Thiocystis violascens DSM 198: one gene and its partners. The protein of the gene in region 3 interacts with the protein of the main gene of each other region in a pairwise test. Links are inferred from orthologs where the notes say so. Each region holds a gene or a part of one and is shown on either strand. Other genes may lie near its edges. The genes, in order: bioH, ybgC and acpP.

The links.
Region 1: the proteins of acpP (region 3) and bioH interact in binary tests that used the Escherichia coli proteins (3 or more experiments, as listed by UniProt). The link is inferred for Thiocystis violascens DSM 198 from one-to-one orthologs.
Region 2: the proteins of acpP (region 3) and ybgC interact in binary tests that used the Escherichia coli proteins (3 or more experiments, as listed by UniProt). The link is inferred for Thiocystis violascens DSM 198 from one-to-one orthologs.

What each region holds. Positions count from the first base shown.
Region 1 is NC_018012.1:1,918,125-1,928,594, forward strand. What follows is about bases 4,563-7,559. They hold bioH (pimeloyl-ACP methyl ester esterase BioH), read left to right. Parts: upstream 4,563-5,674; coding sequence 5,675-6,445; downstream 6,446-7,559. Other genes in these bases: bioF (8-amino-7-oxononanoate synthase), read left to right, coding at 4,563-5,665; bioC (malonyl-ACP O-methyltransferase BioC), read left to right, coding at 6,442-7,302; bioD (dethiobiotin synthase), read left to right, coding at 7,299-7,559. Outside these bases: THIVI_RS08505 (circularly permuted type 2 ATP-grasp protein), read left to right, coding at 1-454; THIVI_RS08510 (transglutaminase family protein), read left to right, coding at 451-1,353; THIVI_RS08515 (YfiM family lipoprotein), read left to right, coding at 1,388-2,614; THIVI_RS08520 (ComF family protein), read right to left, coding at 2,622-3,332; biotin synthase BioB, read left to right, coding at 3,457-4,458; more of bioF, read left to right, coding at 4,493-4,562; more of bioD, read left to right, coding at 7,560-7,979; THIVI_RS08550 (Rpn family recombination-promoting nuclease/putative transposase), read left to right, coding at 7,992-8,870; transcription elongation factor GreA, read right to left, coding at 8,867-9,343; carB (carbamoyl-phosphate synthase large subunit), read right to left, coding at 9,461-10,470. UniProt on the Escherichia coli protein: The physiological role of BioH is to remove the methyl group introduced by BioC when the pimeloyl moiety is complete. It allows to synthesize pimeloyl-ACP via the fatty acid synthetic pathway through the hydrolysis of the ester bonds of pimeloyl-ACP esters.
Region 2 is NC_018012.1:1,951,313-1,961,674, reverse strand. The notes cover bases 4,509-7,397. They hold ybgC (tol-pal system-associated acyl-CoA thioesterase), read left to right. Parts: upstream 4,509-5,666; coding sequence 5,667-6,128; downstream 6,129-7,397. Other genes in these bases: tolA (cell envelope integrity protein TolA), read left to right, coding at 7,277-7,397; tolR (protein TolR), read left to right, coding at 6,831-7,274; tolQ (protein TolQ), read left to right, coding at 6,135-6,809; THIVI_RS24635 (hypothetical protein), read right to left, coding at 5,294-5,455; THIVI_RS08710 (methyltransferase family protein), read right to left, coding at 4,745-5,236. Outside these bases: queF (preQ(1) synthase), read right to left, coding at 1-167; THIVI_RS08730 (ferritin), read left to right, coding at 409-945; THIVI_RS24640 (hypothetical protein), read left to right, coding at 969-1,109; THIVI_RS08725 (hypothetical protein), read right to left, coding at 1,261-1,473; THIVI_RS08720 (DUF4342 domain-containing protein), read right to left, coding at 1,533-1,850; more of THIVI_RS08715, read right to left, coding at 1,949-4,508; more of tolA, read left to right, coding at 7,398-8,554; Tol-Pal system beta propeller repeat protein TolB, read left to right, coding at 8,570-9,880; peptidoglycan-associated lipoprotein Pal, read left to right, coding at 10,158-10,362.
Region 3 is NC_018012.1:15,877-20,108, forward strand. What follows is about bases 1-2,824. They hold acpP (acyl carrier protein), read left to right. Parts: upstream 1-1,206; coding sequence 1,207-1,443; downstream 1,444-2,824. Other genes in these bases: fabD (ACP S-malonyltransferase), read left to right, coding at 1-329; fabG (3-oxoacyl-ACP reductase FabG), read left to right, coding at 322-1,062; fabF (beta-ketoacyl-ACP synthase II), read left to right, coding at 1,535-2,773. Also shown: pabC (aminodeoxychorismate lyase), read left to right, coding at 2,858-3,676; endolytic transglycosylase MltG, read left to right, coding at 3,686-4,232. UniProt on the Escherichia coli protein: Carrier of the growing fatty acid chain in fatty acid biosynthesis.

The DNA of each region.
Region 1 (10,470 bases), 1.9 Mb from region 3 along the record:
GGTCGCCGGCGATCAGGAAGAAAACATGGTGATCGAGGCGGTGCTCGGCATCACCGACAGTCTCATCACTTACCGGCGCCGCTACCACGCGGGCACCCGGGTCGGCGCACTGCTGGATCTGGTGCTCCAGGACGAAGGCAATCCACGCGCCCTGGCCTATCAGCTGGCAATGCTCGAACGTCTTGTCGCCGAACTTCCCCGCGGCGATCTGGTGGTTGGACGCACCACGGCGGAGAAACTGGTTCTCAAGAGTCTGACCGGGATTCGCCTGACCGAGATCGATCATCTGATCCAAGCGCATAAACAGGGTACCCGACGGGTCGTTCTGGCCAAGATGCTCGGTGAGCTGAGTACCGAGCTCGCCGCCATCTCGGATGCCATCACCGCCCAGTATTTCCGCCACGAGGAACAGCCGCACAGTCTGCTGCGACGCACCGGGACGCCCGCGCCATGAAATTTCGCGTCCAGCATCTCACCCGCTACGAGTATGCCGAACCGGTTTCGCTGTGCCATAGCATCGCCCACCTGAAACCGCTCCAGACCCGGCGTCAACGCTGCCTGTCGAGTCAGCTTCGCGTCGATCCCTGGCCGGCCGTCATGCGCGAGCACGAGGATTTTTTCGGGAACCGGGTAAATTATTTTTCGATCCAGCAAGCCCACAACGCGCTGGAAGTCACCGCCACCAGCGAGATCGAGATCACCCACATCGCGCTCCCCGAGGCGGACAAGACGCCCCCCTGGGAACGGGTGGTCGCCCGACTGTACGACAAGGGCGACGGCCTGATGACCAACGCACGGATCTTTACCCTCCCTTCGCCCCAGGTACCGCCGGATCCGGCCGCCCGCGACTATGCCACCGCCTCCTTTCCGGCCGGGCGACCAATCCTGGAGGCGACGTTGGACTTGATGGGGCGCATCTATCGCGAGTTCGAGTACGATCCTCACTCGACCACCATCGCCACGCCAATCGCCGAGGTCATGGAACAGCGTCGCGGCGTCTGTCAGGACTTCGCGCACATCGCCATCGCCGCGTTGCGCGGGTTCGGTCTGGCGGTTCGTTATGTCAGCGGTTATCTGGAAACCCTGCCGCCGCCCGGCCAGGTCAAACTCCAGGGAGCCGACGCCTCGCACGCCTGGTTCTCGGTGCTGATTCCCGAACTGGGCTGGGTCGATTTCGATCCGACCAACGACCAGATCCCCGGCGAGCAGTACATCACCACCGCGATCGGACGGGATTTTCAGGATGTCACACCCCTGCGCGGCATCTTCTATGGCGGCGGCACCCACGACCTGCTGGTTGCCGTCGATGTCAACCGGATCGCCGAACCCGTGCCGGCGATCCCGCCCGCTTGAGCGAGTAACGCCCCTGTTCCGTTTGATCAAAGCCTTGAGTTGGCTGTCGATCGTCAGCGTGATCCTCGCCCTGGCGCTCGGCGCCCTGTTCCTACCGGACAGTCGCCCCATCGTCGAACAAGATCGCGCCATCACCGCTGCCGAACGCGCCTGGGCCAGACACTGGGTCGCCGCCAATCGTCCTCGGGGCCGGCAGCCTGGCGAATTGATGACGATCGGACTTTCCGAGCGCGAGGCCACTCTGCTCGCCAACGAACTGCTCGGCCGCTTCGGTCAGGGACGCGCGGCAGTTCGCCTGGACGCGGGTCGCGCCACCATCGACGCCTCGCTAGCCCTACCCTGGAACCCGCGCGGCAGCTTCGTCAACCTGGAACTGGGACTGGTCGCGAATGGCTCCCTGCCGAAGATCGAGACGGCCCGGCTGGGCGGGGTTCCGCTCCCTGGGACGCTGGTTCAGGCACTGGCGGAGCGTGCCCTGGCGGCCGTGGTGAATAGCCAACTGCTCCAACAGGTCGACCTTGAAGACGACCGGATGCGCATCGTCTACGAATGGCGCCCCCATCTGCTGGAGCGCATCGGCAGCGGTTTCGTCGCCGATGCCGATTTGCCGAATCTGCTGCGTTATCAAAACGACCTGACGAAGATGCTGGCGGATCGCACCAGACGCGGGCCGGTCCAACTCGCCGATCTGCTCGCACATCTCCTGTCCAGGGCCGGGGCGCAACCTGCGGACGCCGATCCGATCGCCGAGAATCGCGCCATCTTCATGGTCCTGGCCGCCTATGTGAACGGTCGGACCATCCGCGATCCGGCGGACGCCACGGCCAGCCCGAAGGCGTCCCGCCCCCATCCGGTTCTGTTGCGTGGGCGTCAGGATCTGAGCCAGCATTTCATGACCTCGGCGGCCCTGGCGATCCAGGGAGACGACACGCTGTCCGGGATGGTCGGCTGGTACAAGGAGATGTCCGACGCCAACGGCGGCAGCGGTTTCAGCTTCGCCGACATGGCCGCCAACCGCGCCGGGATTCGGCTTGCTCGGCTCGCGACCGGCAACCGGGAGGACGCCAGGCGCCTGCAACGGATCGCCAGACAGGGTTTGGCCGAGGACGATTTCATGCCAGCCATCGATGGACTACCCGAAGGCATCGACCAACAGACGTTCGCGGCGAACTTTAGCGGTACCAGCCAGGCCGACTATCAACGCATCATCGCCCACATCGATCGCCGGATCGATGCCCGTCGGCTGTTTCGGGAACTCTGATACCGCATCAGGACGTCCGCGCCACGGCCCAGACATCGACCTGCTCCACCCCGGCCTTGAGAAAGTCACGGCTCAATTCGGCCACGGTGCTGCCGGTAGTCACCACATCGTCCACGATCGCCACCCGTCTCCAGGGCGGCTGACGGGTCAAGGCGAATGCCCCACGGAGGTTGCGACGGCGCGCGCGCGGATCGAGTCCGACTTGGGGCTGCGTTGCCGCGATCCGGATACAACACTTTGCATCGACCGGTAAATCCAGCTCCCGGCCAAGCGCCCGGGCAATTTCGAGCGCCTGATTGTAGCCACGCTCGCGCAGCCGCCCGGAATGCAGCGGAACCGGTACCAAGACATCCGGCAACGCCAGGGCATGCTCCCGAATCGTCTCGGCCAGACACTGCCCGAGCAACCGCGCGAAATTTAGCCGACCGCGAAACTTCGCCCCGACCACCAGCGACGGCACGGCCGACTCATAGCGAAAGACCGTGATACAGCGTTCAAAGGGCGGGGCTTTTTTCTGACACCGCCCGCAGAGCATTCCTGGAGGAACCGACCCCTCTAACGGCAGCGCGCAGCGGAAGCACGACGCCCGATTCCGCGGCAGTTCGGCATCGCAACCGGCGCAGAGATCCCGACCGCCCACGCCCGGTGCCCCGCACAGCACGCAGGTCGCGGGAAACAGGACCGAGATCAGAGACGCCAAAGCGATTGTTTGAATCATCTGTAAACCAAAAAAGCAAAGATTAGTTGACAAGGGAGCCACGCGATCTAGGATAGCCCTCTTTTGTGCCAGCCGATCCTGCTCGCCCGATCGCGCACTTAACACCGATATCGCAACCCAAACCATGCCATCACGCAAGTCCGCCATTCGCCACGACTGGACCATCGACGAGATTCAGACGCTGCTCGACCAACCCCTGAACGATCTTCTGTTCAAGGCTCAAAGCACCCACCGCGCCCATTTCGATCCCAACCGGATTCAGGTCAGCACCCTGCTCAGCATCAAGACCGGCGCCTGCCCCGAAGACTGCGGCTATTGCGCCCAGAGCGCGCACCACGACACCAATCTGGAACGCGAACGCCTGCTGCCGCTCGACGACGTGCTGACCGCCGCCCGCGCCGCCTGCGCCGAGGGCGCGACCCGCTTCTGCATGGGCGCGGCCTGGCGCAATCCGACCGACAACAACCTGGACCAGGTGGTCGCCATGATCGAAGGCGTCCACGCGCTCGGGATGGAAACCTGCGTCACGCTCGGCATGCTCACCGGCCCCCAGGCGCGCCGGCTCAAGGATGCCGGGCTGGATTACTACAATCATAATCTGGACACCTCGCCCGAGTTCTACGGCCAGGTCATCACCACCCGCACCTATCAGGACCGGCTCGACACCCTGGAGCATGTCCGCGAGGTTGGGCTCAAAACCTGTAGCGGCGGCATTCTCGGCATGGGCGAATCGCGTCGCGACCGCGCCTCCATGCTCCGCCAGCTCACCAACCTGCCCGCCCACCCGGAGTCGGTACCGATCAACCTGCTGGTCCAGGTCGAAGGCACCCCGCTCTTCGGTCAGGCCGCGCTCGATCCCTTCGAGTTCGTGCGCGTGGTCGCCGCCACTCGCATCCTGATGCCGGCCTCCCATGTGCGACTGTCCGCCGGTCGTCACGAGATGAGCGACGAGTTACAGGCGCTGTGTTTTCTCGCCGGCGCCAACTCCATCTTTTATGGCGAGCGCCTGCTGACCGCGTCCAATGCCGAAGCCGACCGTGACCGCGCGCTCTTTGCGCGTTTGGGTCTGACCTTTGAAGAAGTCGACGCCGAGCGTACCGAACCAGGGGCTTGTCACAAAGAGTAGCCCCCCCAGGAAGTCGGAAATCTCAATCGACCACATGCACCACGACCAGCCTCCAATCAAGGATCTCCGCACCCGGCTCGACCAACTGAAGGCCGCGCACCTCTACCGCCGCCGACGCGTCCAGGACGCCCCGCAGCAACCGCGCGCCATCGTCGATGGCCGGCCCCTGCTGAGCTTCTGCAGCAACGACTATCTGGGGCTTGCCAACCATCCTGAGGTGATCGCCGCCTTGCAGCGCGGCGCCGAACGCTGGGGCGTGGGCAGCGGCGCGGCCCATCTGGTGAACGGTCACAGCGCGGCCCATCACGCCCTGGAAGAGGCGCTGGCCGAGTTCACCGGCTATCCACGCGCGCTCCTTTTCTCGACCGGCTACATGGCCAATCTCGGGGTCATCGCGGCGCTGGCCGGACGCGGCGACACCGTCTTCGAGGATCGGCTCAACCACGCCTCGCTGCTCGATGGCGCGCAGTTGTCGCGCGCCACCCTGCGCCGCTATCCGCATGCGGACAGCGCCGGACTCGACCGCCTGCTCAAAGGCGGCCAGACCCGGATGATCGCCACCGACGGCGTGTTCAGCATGGACGGCGACCTGGCCCCGCTGCCCGCGCTCGCGCGGCTCGCCCATCAAGCCGGCGCCTGGCTGCTGGTCGACGATGCTCATGGGCTCGGCGTGCTCGGACACGGCGGGCGCGGCTCGTTGGACCACTTCGGTCTTAACCCGGACGAGACGACCATCCTCATGGGCACCCTGGGCAAATCATTCGGTACCTTCGGCGCCTTCGTCGCAGGATCGGAAGATCTGATCGAAACGCTGATCCAGCGCGCCCGCAGCTACATCTACACCACCGCCACCCCGCCGGCGCTCGCCGAGGCCACCCGCGCGAGCCTGCGGCTGGCCGAACGCGAAGACTGGCGTCGCGAGCGGCTCCAGATGCTGATTGCACGCTTCAGACAGGGCGCGGATCAGTTCGGTCTGCAACTCACCGATTCGCTCACGCCGATTCAGCCTCTGCTCGCCGGCAGCGCAGAGCGCGCCATCGGCTGGAGCCAGGCATTGGAAGCGGCTGGAATTCTGGTCGGCGCCATCCGCCCGCCGACGGTATCCGAAGGCGCCGCCCGACTGCGCATCACCTTCTCCGCCGCCCATGCCGAAGCCGATGTCGATCGACTTCTGGATGCCCTGGCCGAACTGCCAACCGACCACTGAAAACACCCTATGCCAATCAATCTCCCTACCGCCCACCAAGACCTCGTCATGCTGCATGGCTGGGGCATGAACGCCGCCGTCTGGGATGCTTGCCCGGCGGACACCTGGAACGGACTGAACCAGCACCGGATCGAACTCCCCGGACACGGCCACAGCCCCTTCCCACCCGCGCTCGACAGCCTCTGGAGTTGGGCCGACGCCTGTCTGGACGCGGCGCCCGAACAGGCGGTCTGGCTCGGTTGGTCGCTCGGCGGATTGGTCGCGCTCGCCGCCGCGCTGCGCGCGCCCAAGCGGGTCGCGGGGCTCGTCCTGCTGACCGCCACGCCCCGTTTCGTGCGCGCGGCGGACTGGACGCCGGCCATGCCGGAGACGACGCTCGATCAGTTCCATCAGGAACTGGCCGCCGATCCCGCCGCCACGCTCGCCCGCTTCCTGGCGCTCCAGGTGCGCGGTAGCGACTCCGCCCGCGAGGTTCTGCGCACCCTGCGCGAGGCACTCGCCAGCCAACCGGCCCCCAACCCCGCCGCCCTGTCGCTGGGCCTGGATCTGCTGCGCGACGAAGACCTGCGCGGCCGACTCCCGGATCTGCGCTGTCCCGCGCTCTGGCTGTTCGGCGACCACGATGCACTGGTTCCGGCCAAGGTTGCCGAACGCATCGAGATCCTGATGCCGGGCGCGCGGACTCAGCTCATCGCCGGCGCCGCCCACGCGCCGCATCTGTCACACCCGGTCGAGACCGCGCGGGCGATCCGATCCTTTCTCGCCGAGCCGGCGGCATGATCGACAAAGAACGCGCGCGCCGCGGCTTCGAGCGCGCCGCGACGCACTACGACAGGGTCGCCGTGCTTCAGCGCGAAATCGCGGATCGACTGCTGGAACGGCTCGACTATGTTCGGCTCGAACCCCAACGCATCCTGGATCTGGGCGCGGGCACCGGGTATGCGGTCGGCGCGCTGCATCGCCGCTACCGCCGGGCGCGGGTGATCGCGTTGGATTTCGCGCACGGGATGTTGCTCCAGGCACGCAAACGCGGCGGCTGGCTGCGCCGTCCGTGGTGCGTCTGCGCCGATGCCGAAGCATTGCCGCTGGCCGATGGCGCGGTGGATCTGATCGTCTCGAACGCCACGCTTCAGTGGTGCGACCTGGAACGGGCCTTTGACGAGTGTCTGCGGGTGTTGCGTCCGGGCGGACTTTTCATGTTCACCACCTTCGGTCCGGATACGCTCAAGGAACTGCGCCAGGCGTGGAGCGAGGTGGACGGCGACTCGCATGTCAGCCCCTTTCTGGACATGCACGACATCGGCGATGCACTGGTCCGGGCGCGCTTCGCCGACCCGGTCATGGATGTCGAGCGCCTGACCCTGACCTACACGCACGCGCGCGACCTGATGCGGGATCTCAAGCTCCTCGGCGCCCACAACGCCACCCATGAACGCCCGCGCACGCTCACCGGACGCGCGCGACTCGCGGCGGTCGAACGGGCCTACGAGAATTACCGTGACGCCGGACGACTGCCCGCCAGCTATGAAGTGGTTTACGGTCACGCCTGGGTGCCGGAGCAGAAACCCGGCGCGGGCGGTATCACAATCCCGCTCAGCGCCATCGGCGGACGGGGACGCTCGGGCGGTCGGATATGAGCGGCGTCTTCGTCACCGGTACCGATACCGGCTGCGGCAAGACCGCGATCAGCGTCGGGCTGATGGCCGCTCTACAGGCGGCTGGGTTGCGTGTTCTCGGCATGAAGCCGGTCGCGTCCGGCTGTGCGCTAACGCCTGACGGCCTGCGCAACGCGGACGCACTAGCCTTGCAGAAACAGGGCAGCAGCCGGGAGCCTTATGAGCGGATCAATCCCTACGCCTTCGCCCCGTCGATCGCGCCGCATCTGGCGGCCGCCACGGCCGGCGTCGTGATCGATCTGGCGGCGATTGTCCGCGCCTACGGTGCGCTGGACGCCAGGGCGGATCTGGTGGTGGTGGAAGGGGTCGGCGGCTGGCGGGTTCCCCTGGGGGCGGACCTCTCGCTCAGCGATCTTCCGACCGCGCTCGAACTCCCCGTCATCCTGGTGGTTGGGCTCAAGCTCGGCTGCCTCAATCACGCATTACTGACCGCCGAACGCATCCAGTCCAGCGACGCCCGCCTGATCGGCTGGATCGGCAATCAGGTCGATCCCGGGATGCTGGTGCTTGACGAGAATCTCGCGACTCTGACTGCACTGCTTGATGCGCCCTGTCTGGGCGTCGTACCCTGGCTCGATCACGCGGAGCCGGCTCAGATCGCCGCCTTCCTGTGCACTAAATTGCTTGATCCAGCTTGATTCTGGTCTACCATGAAAACGGACAACCTGTTTTTCCGACTATTTCAGGCACTACCCACGCTGGTGCTTGAATTGGCCGAGATCGAGATCGAAATCGCCGATGCCTGCCGTTATGAATTCCGTGCCGAGGAGGTCAAACAGACCGCCTTTCGTCTCGATGGATTGTTGATTCCTCCGACCGAAACGCTATCAGCTCCACTGATCTTTGTGGAGATCCAGGCACAGGCGGACGATGACTTTTACGGACGTTTCTTCTCCGAGATTTTTCTGTATCTTTACCGCTCGGTACCGCGCCGTCCCTGGCTGGCGGTGGCGATCTATCCGAGCCGCGCAACGGAACGCCCGGATACCAGATACAACTCGCTGCTCAGTACACCAGAGGTGCGACGCGTGTATCTGAACGACTGGCGCGAGCGACCGGCTCCGACGCTGGGGTTGCAATTGATCCAACTGCTGATTGCCCCAAGGAAGAAAGCCTGCCAACAGGCGGTTCTTTTGGCCGGACAAGCCCGTAAGGGAGTTCTTGGCGCGGAACTTTCAGAAGCGACGATGTTGGATTTGATTGAAACCATTGTGGTCTATCGACTACCTCAACTGACACGCGAGGAAATTCAAACCATGCTCGGAATGACCGATCTCGATCTCAAACAGAGTCGTTTTTACCAAGAGGTCTTTGCCGAAGGGCGACAGGAAGGACGGCAGGAAGGACGGCAGGAAGGACGGCAGGAAGGCGAAGCCGCCATCCTGCTACGTCTGATCGCGCTGAAATTTGGTGCACCCGGAAAGTCGTTGCGACAACGGGTGCTCACCGCCGACGCCGAGACTCTGCTGCTCTGGTCGGAGCGGTTACTCACCGCGCAGACCCTGAATGACGTCTTGGACGAAACTTAAATGTACCGCACTTCCAAGATCTCGAACTCCCGAACCCCGCCGGGCGCGGCAAGCGACGTCACGTCGCCCTCGCTCTTGCCGATCAGACAACGGGCGATGGGCGAGCCGATGGAGATCATGCCCAACTTGAGATCGGCCTCGTCCTCGCCGACGATCTGATAGCTGAGTTCTTCCTCCTTATCGAGTTCAAGCACGCGAACCGTCGCGCCAAAGACCACTCGCCCAGTGGCCGGGAGCTGGGTGACGTCGATGATCTGAGCATTCGAGAGCTTGCCGTCGATGTCCTTGATGCGGCCCTCGACGAAACTCTGCTGCTCGCGCGCCGCGTGGTACTCGGCGTTTTCCTTGAGATCGCCATGCGCGCGGGCCTCGGCGATTGCCTCGATGATGCGTGGGCGCTCGATGCGCTTGAGCCGATCGAGTTCCTCGCGCAATTTCTCAGCGCCCCTGGCGGTCAGAGGGACCTTGCTCATAGGTGATTTCCTCGTCTGGAGACACCGCCCTGAAACAACATCAGCGGCGGGTCAAACCCATTGCGGGTTCTCTATAAAAAAATGGCGGGCGCCCAAAAAACGCCCGCCAATCACGAATCAGTAAAGATCTTGTAACCGATTGACGCTCACGATGTCCAGTTGTTTCAACGCCAGACAGGTCGCCTCGGCGCCCGCGATGGTCGTGGTATAGGGGACTTTGTGCTGGAGCGCGGCGCGGCGGATCGCGGCCGAATCGGCGATCGCCTTAGCACCTTCGGTCGTGTTGACGATGAAGCCGATCTCGTTGTTCTTGATCATGTCGACGATATGCGGACGCCCCTCGGCGACCTTGTTGACGCCGACACAGTCCAGACCGGCCTCGCGGATCGCCGCCGCCGTCCCATGGGTGCCGTAGAGCGTGAACCCGAAGTCCAGGAGATCGCGCGCGACCCGGATCAGGCGCGTCTTGTCCACCTCGCGCACACTGAGCATGGCCTTGCCGCCGCGTCGCGGCAGGAGACTTCCGGCCCCTTCCTGCGCCTTGGCATAGGCCTCGCCGAAGGATTCGCCAACCCCCATGACCTCGCCGGTGGACTTCATTTCGGGTCCGAGCAGGGTGTCCACGCCGGGGAATTTGACGAAGGGGAACACCGCCTCCTTGACGAAATAGTGCTTGGGCTTCAGCTCGCGCCGCAGACCCTGCTCGGCCAGCGTCCGGCCAACCATGCAGCGGGCCGCGACCTTGGCGAGCGCCAGGCCGATGGCCTTGGAGACGAAAGGCACGGTGCGCGACGCCCTGGGATTGACCTCCAGAATGTAGATGTCATCGCCCTTGATGGCGAATTGCGCGTTCATCAGTCCAACCACGTTCAGCGCGCGGGCCATGCGGGCCATCTGCTCGCGCATGTGGTCCTGGATCGAGGCCGAGAGCGTATAGGGCGGCAGCGAGCAGGCCGAATCGCCCGAATGCACGCCAGCCTGTTCGATGTGTTCCATGATGCCGCCGATCAGCACGTCGGTGCCGTCGCAGATGGCGTCCACGTCGACCTCGATGGCGTCGTCGAGAAAGCGGTCGAGCAGCACCGGCGATTCGTTGGAGACCCGCACCGCCTCGCGCATGTAGCGGT
Region 2 (10,362 bases), 1.9 Mb from region 3 along the record:
ACGCAGACCCGATCGGGGACGTACTCCAGGGTCAGTTCCGCGAAATCGGGCTGGCCGGTCTTGGGGCACAGACAGGTGAACTCGGGCACCCGGATGCGGACGGTATAATCGCGCTCGGTTTGCGGGTTGGGAAAGATTTCGAGCGTTTTACTGGGGGCGCTGGACATGGTCGGTCTCTGTCATGACTGGATGGGTTGCGTGCGTCGTGCGCGGGGTATCGGTGCGGAGCGTAGGCGCGGGCACGAGGTTTTCTGGAAAGCGCCGATTATACCGAAAGCGACGGCATCCAATGCCGACCCATGAACCCCGCTTGAATTTTGCTGGATTGGCGACAAGTTTATAGGTTTTACCGCAACCTCAAACGGTGGACCGTCTGCTTATCCGCTCGACGGCCAGGAGCCTGAATCGATGATTTCCGAAGAGATGGCAACGCGCATCAACACCCAGATCAACCGTGAGATGTATTCCGCGCACTTCTATCTGGGGCTTTCGGCGCAGGCGGAAGGCATGAACCTGAAGGGCGTGGCGGCCTGGTTCTTTGCCAAATACGGCGAGGAGCTGACGCATGCGTTGAAAATGTATCGCTACCTGATCGATCAGGATTCGCCCGTGCGATTGGGCGAGGTCGCCGCGCCCGCGACGGTGGAGACGGCGGTTCTCAAGATGTTCGAGAGCACGCTCGCGCATGAGCGTGAGGTGACTGCCGCGATTAACGACATCGTCGATTTCGCCTTGGCGCAAAAGGATCATGCGACCCACATCTTTTTCCAGTGGTTCGTCACCGAGCAGATCGAGGAAGAGGCGACGGTCAAGGACATCCTGGGCCGGGCGCGTCTCTTCGGCGATCAGGGACAGTCGCTTTTGATGATCGATAACGAGCTAGCGAGCCTCGCGAAACAGATGGGATCTGCGGCGGGAACCGCATCGACCGCGAGCGCGGCCTGAATTGCCGGCGCACGAGGTTCGAGATGAGCAAAAAATCCGATAAATGCTGCAAGAAGTACCTTGATCAGAAGCGCTGTAAAAAATGTCCGAAGCGCAAGACCAAGGTATCCAGCCGCGCCGAAGTCTCGGTAATCGGCCTGTTTTCTCACGCTTTCCCGTCCTGACGGGACAGACCGTGATGGTCTGTTTGCGTCGGACCGACGGTACGACAGGCATCGAACGCGACCGTTCCGAACCCTGTCTCCGATCACGCTTGATCGGCACGCGGTTCGGATCGGTGGAAAACGACGCGAACCGCATCCGGAGCGGGTCGGATCAGTCCGTGGCGGCTTCCTCGCCGGTGGACTCGGCTTCGGGTTCGGCGGAGACGACCTTGGGGTCGGGCAGTTTGATCAATTCCTCGGCCACGAGGATGTTCTGTTTCTCCTCGCCATTGATCGGCTTTCTGCTTTTGCGCGCCATCACGGCGTAGCGTCCGGATTTCTTCTGGAAAATGGTGTATTCGGCGGTCTTCTTGACTTGCTGCATCTTGACTCTCGTGCTGCTGTGGTAAGGGATGGTGTGCGGGATGGAATCTGGTCGTGTCGTTACCGATCGCGATCCTTGCGGTCGAAGTCGGTCTGTTCGGATGAGGCGTTAAGGTCGCGCTCGATCTCGATGCGGAACTGGGCGAACAGCGCGCCCATGGCAGCGAGCGCGGTAAGCATCGGGGCGAGCAGCGTGAGCACGCCAGCGACACCGACTCCCGCGGTGAGCGGAATATCGACCAGCACCTTGCCATTTGGCCGGCGCACGATGAGGCGCCGGACATTCCCCTTCAGGACCAGATCCTTGACCTTATCCACCAGCGCCGAACCGGCGACGGTGATTTCCTCGGACAGGGGGCGTCCAGTGTCGTTTCTCATTTCTCGCTACCTCGTCATGGCGACCAGAGCGGGTTGGCCGTGATGAATCTGGCCGTTAACAGCGAACTTTAACTGGTTTGAAGTCGATCTGTCACTTGCTAAAGAAGCCGCGTGCGTTCGTGTCTTTCCAGTTGTTCGGCGATCTCCGCCCTTGCCGCATCCCGCAGTTCGACGGCTGACCCCCAGTCGTTGCCCGCGGGCATCAGCGGCGGGCCGATGACCGCCTGGGCCTGTCCCGGTCGCGGTTTGAAACGATCGCCTGGCATGAGTTCCCGTGTGCCGACGAGCGTGACGGGAACCACCGGCACCCCCGCCTGGGCCGCTGCCGCGAAGGCGCCCATGCGGAAGGGCAACAGCCCCGGCTGTTCGCGAAAGGTGCCTTCCGGGAAAAATCCGAGGGTTGCGCCGTGCGCCAGCGCCTCGCCGATCCGCGCGGACTCCGAACCGCTGCGCTGGAGGTCGAAGCGGTCGACGAAAAAAGTGCCCATGCGTGCCAGAAAGCGTCCGACCAGCGGGTTGCGCATGAGCTCGCGTTTGGCGACGAAGCGGATGGGTTGCTCGAAGGTTTCGATGAGCGCGAGCGCATCCAGATAACTTTGATGATTGGCGACCAGGACATAGGGGCTGCCCGGCGGTGGGATGTGTTCCCGGCCCATGACCGTCAGGCGGACGAACGCCAGTCGGCGCAGCAGTCGGATCCCGAATCGCAACAGCGTCCAGCGCCAGTGCAGACGCGGGGCGAGCATGGTGGCGATCCAGAACCAGGGGGCGATGAGATAAAAGATCGTCCAGGCGTAACCGGCATAGAGGGTTCCGGGCAAACGCCGCAGTCGGCTCATGAACGCCGAGCCGCCCACCCGCACGAGTTGCCAGAGCGGGCGGGACGGTCCCTCCAGGAGGTTGCCGGCGAGATAGCGCGCGCGCATGTCACCACGGCGCAGTTTGCCGCTGGAGGTCTTGAGCACCGAGCGCGGTGGGGCCAGCACGATCTCGTCGGGCGGCAGACCGAGGATGTCGGTCGCGCGTTCGCGCATTCGTTGCATCAGCGCCCGGCGTCGCGCGGGGTCGCGTTCCTTGCTTTCGGCCACGATCACCAGCCGTTCGCTGCCCTGTTTCGGGTCCAGCGCGGCAAAGGCGACGACGCAGCCCTTGCGCACGCCCGGCAACTCGCCCAAGGCCTGTTCGACCTCGTAGGGATAGAGATTGCGCCCGCCGCGGATGATCAGATCCTTGACCCGTCCGGTCAGATGGATGTCGCCGCCGGCCAGATAGGCGCGGTCGCCGGTCTCGTGCCAGCCGTCGCGGATCAGCCGCGCGGTGGCTTCCGGATTGCGATAATAGCCACGGGTCGCGGACGGTCCCTGAAACTGAAGCAGTCCCTCATGGCGCTCGGGCCGCTCGCCGCCTGTTTCATCGACGATACGAACCCGATAGCCTGGCAACGCTCGTCCGCAGGCGACGACGTCCATCGCCTCCGGATCGTCGCACCCAACCGGCAGGGCATAACCGGAACTGGCGAAACGGGCGCGGTCGATACAGTCGATGCGTGGACCGAGATCCGCCGGTGGAAAGGCCAGCCCAACCGCCGCCTCCGCCAGACCATAGACGGGCGCCAGCGCATCGGGCCGCAGCCCATAGGGTGCGAAACGCTCGGCGAAACGGCGCAGGGTCTGGGCGCTGACCGGCTCGGCGCCATTGAAGGCGCGCCGCCAACTGCCAAGATCCAGCCCATCCAGTTGCGCATCGGAGAGACGCGCCAGACAGAGTTCGTAGGCAAAGTTGGGTGCTGCCGAGAGGGTGCCGCGATGTCGGTGAATCGCCTGCAGCCAGCGCCGCGGACGCGCCAGAAAGGCCAGGGGCGACATCGAGATCAGCGGAATGCCGAAATAGAGACTGCCGAGCCAGGCCCCGATCAGCCCCATGTCGTGATAGAGCGGTAGCCAACTGACGAAGACATCGTCCGGGCCGATCGCGACCGCCTCGCCCATGGCGCGGATGTTGGCCAGCAGATCCGCGTGGGAGAGCACCACGCCCTTGGGATCGCCGGTACTGCCCGAGGTGTATTGCAGGAAGGCGATGTCTTGCGGGTCGGGGCGCGCCCAGTTCGTCTCCGGCGCCTCCGCGTCGAGTCCTTCCAGGGTGATGATCTCGCGCAGGGAGGCAACCTGGAGCCGCAGGAGCCGGGCAACCGCGCGCGCCTCCGGCACCGTGATCAAGATCGTTGTGCCCGCGTTGTCGAGGATCCGTGCGTGTCGGCGCAGATGGTCCTCGATCTGCTGGGGCCGCGCGGGCGGATAAATGGGCACTGGCACGCCGCCGGCGGCCAGGATGCCGAAGAAACCGAAGAAATACTCCGGTCCCGTGGGCAGCATGATCGCCACCGTTCCGCCGACGCTCAGACCCGCCTGTTTCAAACGCCCCGCCACTTGCGAGGCGCCCTTGATCAGGTCGGCATAGGTGATGGGATGTGCTTGGTCGTCGCTGTCGTAATAGGTAATGTGAATCCGGGAACCGTGCCGCTCCCCGTGCCAGAGGAGCGCGTCTGGCAGGGTGAGCGCTTCGGTTGGAATGCCCGCGCCGCGACGCGTCGTCATGGTCGGCGCGGCCGCGACCGTGCCCGTCAAACCCGCGCCAGCGCGCGCCAGACCGAGCAGATCGCGCGCCGTCGCGGCCAGCAGCGCCTCATCCCGAAGATGGACGCCGAGACCGGCCTCGACCCGCGCGATCAGTTCCGAGCGGCTCAGACTGTCGAGCCCCAGGTCCGTTTCCAGCCGGGTGTCCAGGCCGATTCCCTCGGGCGGCTCCGGCAGTCGCGACTCGCGCGCGAAGGCTTGCAGGATGGACAGGAGTCGACTTTCCTGGTCGGCGGCTTGCATCGAGTCGTTCATCGCGGATCAATAGACAAAGGGAATGAACTTACGCACCCGCCGCGCATAGTCCGCATACTCGGGATGACGTTCCGTGAGCCAGCCTTCTTCCTTTCCCGCCTTGTAATCGAAAAAGAAAAAGCCGATGACCAGAATCAGCAGATGCGTGAGGCTCAGGCTGTAGAGTGTCCAGCCCAGGGCGGCGAAGAGTTGGCTGGCGTAGAGCGGATGCCGAACCCAATTATAGACACCATGCTGGACCAGTTGACTGTGGTCGACTGGATAGGGCAGGGGAGTGAGATAGTCCCGGATGTGGACCGAGCCCAGACCGCCGAGCAGCAGCGCAAAGAGTCCTAGCAGGACGAGTGCGATTCCGCGCGGAATGGCCAGGGTGTCGAGCAGGGCCGGCGTCGCGAGCGGGTTCCAGGCGGGCATCATCACAAAGACGAAGAAGAGCACGAATTGGATCACGACGAGATACTCGCCGCGTTTGCCCTGGAGAAAGAAGAGACGTGACATGGTGGTTTCCTAAATGCGTGGAAGCGGGATTTCTGGACAAGATTTTGCGGACACCACCTAAACCATCTTCGCCACTTTCATCAGGACGCCAATAATCACGGTGGTTTGCAGGACGCCCGCGCCGATGACCCAACGGGTCAATTCCGTTTTGGCCTCGGCAATGCGGACTTCCAGTCTCAATTCCGATTCGCGAAGCGTGTCGATGACGATCGTGCTCATGGTGTTTTCCTTCTGTGTGATGCCGCGTGTCCGCGAAACACGCGCTGGGTGGGACGTCGCTGCCAGGAGCGTGAGCCATGTCTGTTAGCGTACCTGTATTCTGGCAGCTTCGTCATTACCCATGGGAGCGCCCCTAGGGACAAGATGCCCTGACCAGTCGTTTCCGCTAAACTCAATATCTTTTGAGCGAGCCAGCCCGCCTTCCGACAAGATGCCGACATCCCGCGACGATCCCAAGGCAACCTTCGATTGGCCCGTGCGTATCTACTACGAGGATACGGACGCGGCCGGCGTGGTCTTTTATGCCAATTATCTGCGCTTCCTGGAACGGGGCCGCAGCGAGTGGCTGCGCGCCCTGGGCTATGAGCAGGATGCGCTGCGCCGGGACGAGGGCATTCTGTTCACGGTGCGTCGGGTTGAACTCGATTATCGGACGCCGGCGCGGTTCAATGACCTGCTGACGGTGCGCTCCGCCCTCGCGCACATCGGGGGCGCCAGTCTGACCTTCGCGCAGGAGATCCTCCGCGACGCGGACGGCGCGCTCTGCTGCCAGGGGACCGTGAACGTCGCCTGTATCGATGCCGGTACCTTGCGGCCCCGCCGTCTGCCGGCCGCGCTCGTGTCCGGAATTTTAGCTGGAACCGGCCGTCCGTCGCCGGCGTCCGTGGAGTAAGACGTCATGACCACCGATCTGTCGCTACTGAATCTGATCCTGCATGCCAGCCTCGTCGTCCAGTTGGTACTGCTGGTGCTGCTGGCGGCGTCCGTCATCTCCTGGACCATGATCCTGGATCGCGGCCGAATCCTCGCGAAGGCCCGCAAGACGGCCCTCGCCTTCGAGGAGCGGTTCTGGTCCGGCGGCGATCTCAGCGCGCTCTATCAGGAACTGGGTCAGGACGAGAAGGGCAATCAGGGACTGGCCGCCATCTTCCGTGCCGGATTCAAGGAATACGTGCGCATGCGCAAGGTCGAGGGCAACGACATGATGGCGATCCTGCAAGGGTCCGAACGCTCCATGCGCGTCGCCTTGAGCCGCGAGATGGATCGGCTGGAGACCAATCTCGCCTTCCTGGCCACGGTCGGTTCCACCAGCCCCTATATCGGTCTGTTCGGCACCGTCTGGGGCATCATGCAGGCGTTTCATGCGCTCGGCAACGTCGAACAGGCGACCCTGGCGCTGGTCGCGCCCGGTATCTCCGAGGCGCTGGTCGCGACCGCCATCGGTTTGTTCGCGGCCATTCCGGCGGTCGTTGCCTATAACCGTTATGCCAATCAGGTCGAGCGGCTCAACAACCGTTACGAGGAATTCATGGAGGAGTTTTCGACCCTGCTTCAGCGTCAGGGGCGGGGCTGAGGTGCGGGGAGCCTCGACGCCATGATCAAGCACAAGCGCAGTCGCAACCGCCGCCGGCTGATGGCCGAGATCAATGTCGTGCCTTACATCGATGTGATGCTGGTGCTGCTGGTGATCTTCATGGTCACCGCGCCCCTAATCACCATGGGGGTCAAGGTCAATCTGCCCCAGGAAAAGACCGGCGGACTCGCCAGCCCGACCATCGAATCCGTGGTCATCACCGTGGACGAGTTCGGCGACTATTACATCGATGTCGGCAAGGACAAGCATCAGCCGGCGAGCGATCAAATTCTCTATGATCGGGTGCGCGTCGTGCTCGATTACAAACCGGAGACGCCCATTCTGGTGCGGGCGGATCACCGCGTGGATTATGGCCGGGTGGTGCGGGTCATGGCGATCGCACAGAAGGCGGGCGCGCCGGAGGTGGGGTTGATCACCGTGCCGCCGGAGCGTCGCGAGCCTTAATCATGTGGCAGATCCTGCGGCGCAATCCTCGGGCCTTGTACTGGTCGCTGGGGCTGCATCTGCTCTTCGGGCTGCTGTTTTTCGTGAGCGCCCAGTTCACGCGGCCCACGGTCGATGCCGGCAGCCGGTCCAGGGTCGTTCTGGCCAGCATCGTGTCGGATCGCGCGCTCGAATCCATGGTGGCCGATATTCAATCCAGCGATGCCGGGCGCCCGGACGATCCGGCGTCGACGGGGGAGGCGCGCGCGGGCGAAGCGGAGGCGGCGCGTCTGGCCGAGGCGCAACGCGCGGAGGCGGCCGAAACCGCCCGGCAGGCGGAACGCGCGGCCGAGGAACAGGCCCAGCGCGAAGCGGAAGAGAACGCCCTGCGCGCGGCCGAACAGGCCGCGCAACGTCAGGCACGCGAAGCCGAGCAGCGCGAGGCCCAACGTCAGGTGGAGTTGGAAGCTCAGCGTCAAGCCGAGTTGGAAGCGCAACGTCAGGCCCAGGAGACCGCGCGCCGTCAGGCGGAACAAGACGCCGAACGTCAGGCGGAAGCGGCCCGGCAAGAAGCTATCGAGGCGCGTCGCGCGGCCGAGGCGGAAGCCAGACGTCAGGCCGAGGCGCTCGCGCGCCGGCAGGCCGAAGAAGAGCGTCTCGCCGAGGAGGCCCGCGCCCGCGCCCAAGAGGAACAGCGGCGCGCAGAGGAAGCGGCGCGCGAAATGGCGTCCGAACGGGAGCGTCTGCGGGCGGCCGCCGAGTTGGCGCGGCGTCAGGCCGAACGCGAACGCGAACGGGAGCGCCGTGCCGCCGAAGCCGCGCGCCAGGAACGGATCGCGCGGGAAGCCACGCGCATGGCCGAGGACGAGGAACGCCGACTCGCCGAGGACATCGCCCATCAGGCGCGCGAACAAGCGGCGCGCGCCAATGCCGAACGTAGCGCACGCCAGGAGACGGCCGAAGAGTCGCAGCGCACGCGCGAGGAAGACCTGCTGTCCGCGCTGGCCTCCGAGCAACTCGCGCGCGAGGCCGATCGCTATATCCCGGTGATCCGCGACCGGGTCCGTCAGTTCTGGACCCGCCCGCCCGCGACGGGTCGCGATCTGGTCACGGTCGTCTCGGCACGGCTGATTCCCGGCGGCGATGTCGTTCCGAATAGCGTGCGTCTGATCAAGAGCAGCGGCAACACGTCATTCGATCAATCCGTGATCGCCGCGGTCTATAACGCCTCGCCGTTACCCGTGCCATCCGGTCCGACATTTGAACGCTTCCGAGAGTTCGATCTCACCTTTTCGCCTTAACAGGGATCTCTCATCATGAGCAGATATCAGCGCTTGCCGCTCATCGTTCTCGCCTTCGTCCTGAGCCTGACCGGGGTTGGCGTCGGTTCAGCCGCGCCCCGGCTCAACATCGAAATCACAGGCGGCGTCGAGGCCGCGCAGCCCATCGCCATCGTCCCCTTCGGCGTCTCCGAGGGCCTGATTCCGCCGGTCGACATCGCCGCTGTGATCAGCGCCGATCTGGCCCGCACCGGCAAGTTCAAGCCGATGCCGACGCGCGACATGCTGGACATGCCGACCACCCGCGAGGCGGTGGATCTGCGTGACTGGAGTCTGCTCGGGATGAATAGTCTGGTCATCGGGCAGATCGATCCCGAGGGCACCGGTTTTCGGATCAGTTTCAGCCTCTACGATGTCCTCGGCGGCAACGAATTGGCCAGCACCAGCCTCGTCGGCAGCAAGACCGGGCTACGTCACACCGCGCATCTGATCGCCGACCTCATCTACGAAAAGCTGACCCGTCAGCCGGGCGTGGCCGCGACCCGCATCGCCTATGTGACCTCTAGCGGAAGCGTCGACAATCAGACCGTGACCCTGCGAATTGCGGACGCGGACGGCGACAATCCGCAGACCATCGTTTCATCCGCCGAGCCCATCCTGTCGCCGGCCTGGTCGCCGGACGGCCAGCGCATTGCCTATGTCTCGTTCGAGAACCGGCGCGCCGCCATCTATGTGCAGGACCTGAACAGCGGGCGGCGCGATCTGGTCGCCAGTTATCCCGGCATCAACGGTTCGCCGGCCTTCTCGCCGGAGGGGCAGCGACTCGCCATGACGCTCTCGAAGGACGGTAACTCGGAGATTTACGTGTTGAATCTCCTGAGCCGAGAACTCATCCGACTCACCGACCATTTCGCGATCGACACCGAACCCGCCTGGTCGCCGGATGGCCGTCATCTGATCTTCACCAGCAACCGGGGCGGCAGTCCGCAGATCTATCGCATGTCCGCCACGGGCGGTGCCGCCGAACGGATCAGTATCGATGGCGACTACAATGCGCGCGCCTCTTATGCGCCGGATGGTCGTTCGGTCGCGATGGTCACCCGCATCAATGGGGCCTTTCGCATCGGGGTTCTGGATACCGAACGCGGGATTACCCGTCTGCTCAGCAACGGGACGCTGGACGAATCGCCGAGTTTCGCGCCGAACGGCAGCATGGTCATCTACGCGACGATCCATGGCGGTCGCGGGGTACTGGCCGCCGCGTCCGTGGAAGGCGGAGGCAATCAGCGACTCTCCCAGGACTCGGGTCAGGTTCGCGAGCCGGCCTGGTCACCCTTCATCCGCTAAGGCGATTTCCGAAAAATTGCATATCAAAACCTGGCTGTCTAGTGATCCGCCTGAACCCATTCGTGGTTCGAGTGCCTCACCACGAACGGCTTCTGCCTCGCCACGAACGGCTTCTGTCTCGCCACGAACGGCTTCTGTCTCGCCACGAACGGCTTCAGGCTCCGAGGCTGCAAATTTTCCGTTCGTCCTGAGTCCTGAGCGGAGCCGAAGGGTCGAAGGACGAACGGAAAATCGGTAAAGTCTGTTCCGGAAATCACCTAAAGGATCACGCGGCATCATGACACGCTCTCCGCACCACGTTTTCTCCTGGATCGCGCTCCCGTGCGTTGGTCTGATCGCCATTCTGACTCTTGGCGGCTGCTCGACGCCTCCCCAACGGACGGTCTCGGACGCCTCCGCGGCGGCCCAGATCACCGCGCCCGCCGCATCGGAGGTCGGCAGGAGCGTCGAATCAACCCGACCAACCTATGCCGGTCCTTGGG
Region 3 (4,232 bases):
TGCGTCCCGCCGCCGAGCGTCTGGCGCAACGACTGGCGGATGTCCCCCTGTCCTTGCCGACTGTCCCGGTCATTCATAACGTGAATGTCGCGCCCGCCGACAGTGTCGAGGCGCTGCGCGATCTCCTGGTCAGGCAGCTTTACAGCCCCGTGCGCTGGGTCGAGACGGTTCGTTCGGTCACGGCGCAAGGGGTGACAAGAGCCATAGAGTGCGGTCCAGGCAAGGTTTTGACCGGACTCTGCAAACGTATCGACGACAACCTGACGACGCTGCCGGTCTTCGACCCCAAGACACTGGACGCGGCACTGGAGATGACAGCCCATGCTTAACGATGAAATCGCACTCGTCACCGGCGCTTCGCGCGGGATTGGCCGCGCCATTCTGATGGCGCTGGCCGAACAGGGCGCCAGGGTCGCCGGCACGGCCACCACCGAGGTCGGCGCGGCTGGCATTGCGCAGGCGCTGAGCGATGCCGGCTATCCGGGCATCGGTCTGGTGCTGAATGTCTCGGATCAGGCATCGGTGGACGCCGCGTTGAGTCAGGTCACCGAACAGCTCGGCGCGCCGACCATCCTGGTCAACAACGCCGGCATCACCCGCGACAATCTGCTGATGCGCATGAAGGACGACGAATGGGACGCGGTGATCGACACTAATCTGAGTTCGGTCTATCGGCTCTCGAAGGGCTGTCTGCGTGCCATGACCAAGGCCCGCAAGGGTCGCATCATTAATATCGCCTCGGTGGTCGGCGCCATGGGCAATGCCGGTCAGGCCAATTATGCCGCCGCCAAGGCTGGGATGATGGGCTTCACCAAGGCGCTGGCCCGCGAGGTCGGCTCCCGCGCGATCACGGTCAACTGTATCGCGCCGGGTTTCATCGATACCGATATGACCCGCGCCCTGCCGGATGCGCAGCGCGAGACCCTGCTTGGCGCCATCCCGCTCGGACGTTTGGGAAAACCCGAGGAGATCGCCGGCGCGGCGGTCTTTCTGGCCTCCGCGGCGGGCGCCTATATCACCGGGGAAACGCTCCACGTGAATGGCGGTATGCACATGGCGTGAGTTGAAGGAATTCAATCAGTCACTTGAAAGAAGACCGGGAATGGCAGCCGTTCATCGCGCAGCTTTCATCGGCCATCGTTTGTCACTAGAATACCGCGTGGTCCAGCAAGGGCCTTTTTTATTCATCCGTGAGGAATCGTTCCTATGAGCAGCGTTGAAGATCGAGTTCGTAAAATCGTGATCGAACAATTGGGTGTCAAGGAAGAGGAAGTCACCGCCGAAGCGTCTTTCGTGGACGATCTGGGCGCGGACTCTCTCGATACCGTGGAATTGGTCATGGCGCTCGAGGAAGAATTCGAAACCGAGATTCCGGACGAAGACGCGGAAAAGATCACGACGGTCCAGCAGGCCATCAACTACATCAACGCGCATCAGGCTTGATTTCGAAATTTCGAACCGCGCGGGGCTGTGCGACGCACGGTGCGCGGCTCGGGCGCGTCGACTGTGGCGTTCTGAACGATAGAGGTACGTAATGGCAGGCAGAAGGGTAGTCGTCACTGGATTGGGCCTTGTGGCTCCGGTTGGTCTGGACGTCAAGTCCTCGTGGGAGAGCATCCTGGCCGGCAAGAGTGGGATTAAACCGATTACCCACTTCGATATCGAACCGTTCAGCACCCGCTTCGGCGGGCCGATCTACGGCTTCGATCCGAGCGAATATATCTCGGAAAAAGAAGCCAAGAAGATGGATAAATTTATCCATTACGGCATGGTGGCGGGCTGTCAGGCCATCGCCGATTCCGGTCTGACGATCGACGACTCCAACCGTCGGCGCATCGGTGTCGCCATCGGTTCGGGCATCGGCGGCATCACCGGCATCGAGAACAACTACCAGGCGTATCGGGATAAAGGGCCGCGGCGCATCTCGCCTTTCTTTGTCCCAGCCAACATCATCAACATGGTGGCTGGCAATCTGTCGATTAAATTCGGGCTCAAGGGACCGAATTACTCCATCGTTTCGGCCTGTAGCACCGGTTCGCACAACATTGGCGAGGCGGCCATCATGATCCGCCACGGCTATGTGGATGTCATGATCGCGGGCGGCGCCGAGATGGCGACCTCGCCGGTCGGGCTGGGCGGTTTCGCCGCCGCGCGCGCGCTCTCGACCCGCAACGACGATCCCGAGGGAGCCAGCCGCCCCTTCGACAAGGAACGCGACGGCTTCGTCCTCAGCGATGGTGCCGGGGTCGTGGTGCTGGAAGAATACGAGCGGGCCAAGGCGCGTGGCGCGCACATCTATGCCGAGCTGGTCGGCGTTGGCATGAACTCCGACGCCTATCACATGACCGCTCCGTCGGAGACCGGCGAGGGCGCCTGCGATTGTATGTTGCTGGCCCTGAACGACGCGGGTCTGAATCTGGAGCAGGTGGACTACATCAACGCCCACGGCACCGCCACTCCGGCGGGCGATATCGCCGAGACCAAGGCCATCAAGCGCGCCTTTGGCGAGTATGCCTACAAGCTGGCGGTGAGCTCGACCAAGTCCATGACCGGGCACATGCTGGGCGCGGCCGGTGGCGCCGAGGCGATCTTCACTATCCTGGCGCTACGCGATCAGGTCGCGCCGCCGACCATCAATTACTCGACGCCGGACCCGGATTGCGATCTCGACTGCGTGCCTAACACGGCGCGCGAGATGAAGATCGATGTCGCGATCTCCAATTCCTTCGGTTTTGGCGGCACGAACGGGACGCTGGCCTTCCGTCGCGCCTGATTCGGGTTTCGATGGACCCATTGAAAAGTCAAGCCAATGGTGTCGACACGGGGATTTTCCGCTAGGAGCGGTGGCCCGTTGCGGGTGTTGGTCGATGGCCGGGGTCAGGATCTGCTCGAGGTCGTCGATCGGGGTTTGCAGTACGGGGATGGTCTGTTCGAGACCATCCGGCTTCGGGACGAGCGTCCCTGTCAATGGCAGCGGCATCTCGACCGACTTGCGTGCGGGGCCGGTCGACTGGGGATTCCATCGCCCGACCCGAAAAGCCTGGCTGCGGAGATTGCCGACGCGGCGCACGGACTGGATGACGGCGTGCTGAAACTGATCCTGACCCGAGGGCGCGGCGGCAGAGGCTATCGTCCGCCAGACTCGCCGCAACCGCGGCGCATCCTGCTGACCTATCCCTTGCCTCTCGATCCGCTCGGATCCTGGGAGGAGGGCGTCTCAGTCCGTTACTGCCGCACTCCCGCCTCCATCAATCCCGCGCTGGCTGGGATCAAGCACCTGAACCGGCTGGATTCCGTCCTGGGCAGTCGCGAATGGAGCGATCCGACGATTGCCGAGGGACTGATGCTCGATCCGTCCGGTGGTGTCGTCGGCGGCACCCGGACCAATCTCTTTCTGTGGGATGGGAGGCGGCTTCTGACACCGCCGGTCGATCGTAGCGGGATCGCCGGAACCCGGCGGGCCTTGACCATGGATCTGGCGGCTCAATCGGGTCTTGACTGCGTCGAGTCACGGCTCGAACCCGCCGATCTCAGCCTCGCGCGGGGATTGTTCCTCACCAACGCCATCGTGGGCATCTGGCCCGTGCGGGAACTCGCGGGGCATTCGTTCGACCTAACGCGTTTGCCCTGGTCTCTGTTGGACGCTGTCCGACAGGCCGCTCAAACACCGGGATGATTTTGTTCGATGATCTGGCGCACCAGCCTCTTCGTTTTCCTGATTGCCGCAGGATCCCTGCTGGCCGTCCTGACAATCGATTATCGCCGCTTCGTGACCGCGCCGGTCACCCTGCCGGCCGAAAGCATGACCCTCGACATCCCCAAGGGCACCTCGCTCCGCGCGCTCGCGCGCCGCATGACCGACCGGGGCATCCTGAGACATCCTTGGTATTTCATCGCGCTGGCCTATCTGCAGGGCGATCAGGCGCGCATCAAGGCTGGCGAATTCGAGCTGACGGCCACCATGACCCCGCCGCAGGTGCTGGAGCGCATCACCTCGGGCCAGGTGATCGAATATTCCATCGTGCTGGTCGAGGGCTGGACCTTCCGTCAGGCACTCGCGACCATCGACGCTCATCCGCGGCTTGGCGGCGATTCGCTCGCGAATCTGACCGACGAGGCATTGATGTCCCAACTCGGGCGGGCTGGAGAGCATCCCGAGGGCCGGTTTTTTCCAGATACCTATCGCTTTCCAGGCAAGACCGGGGGGCTGGATGTTCTGCGTCGCGCGCTGG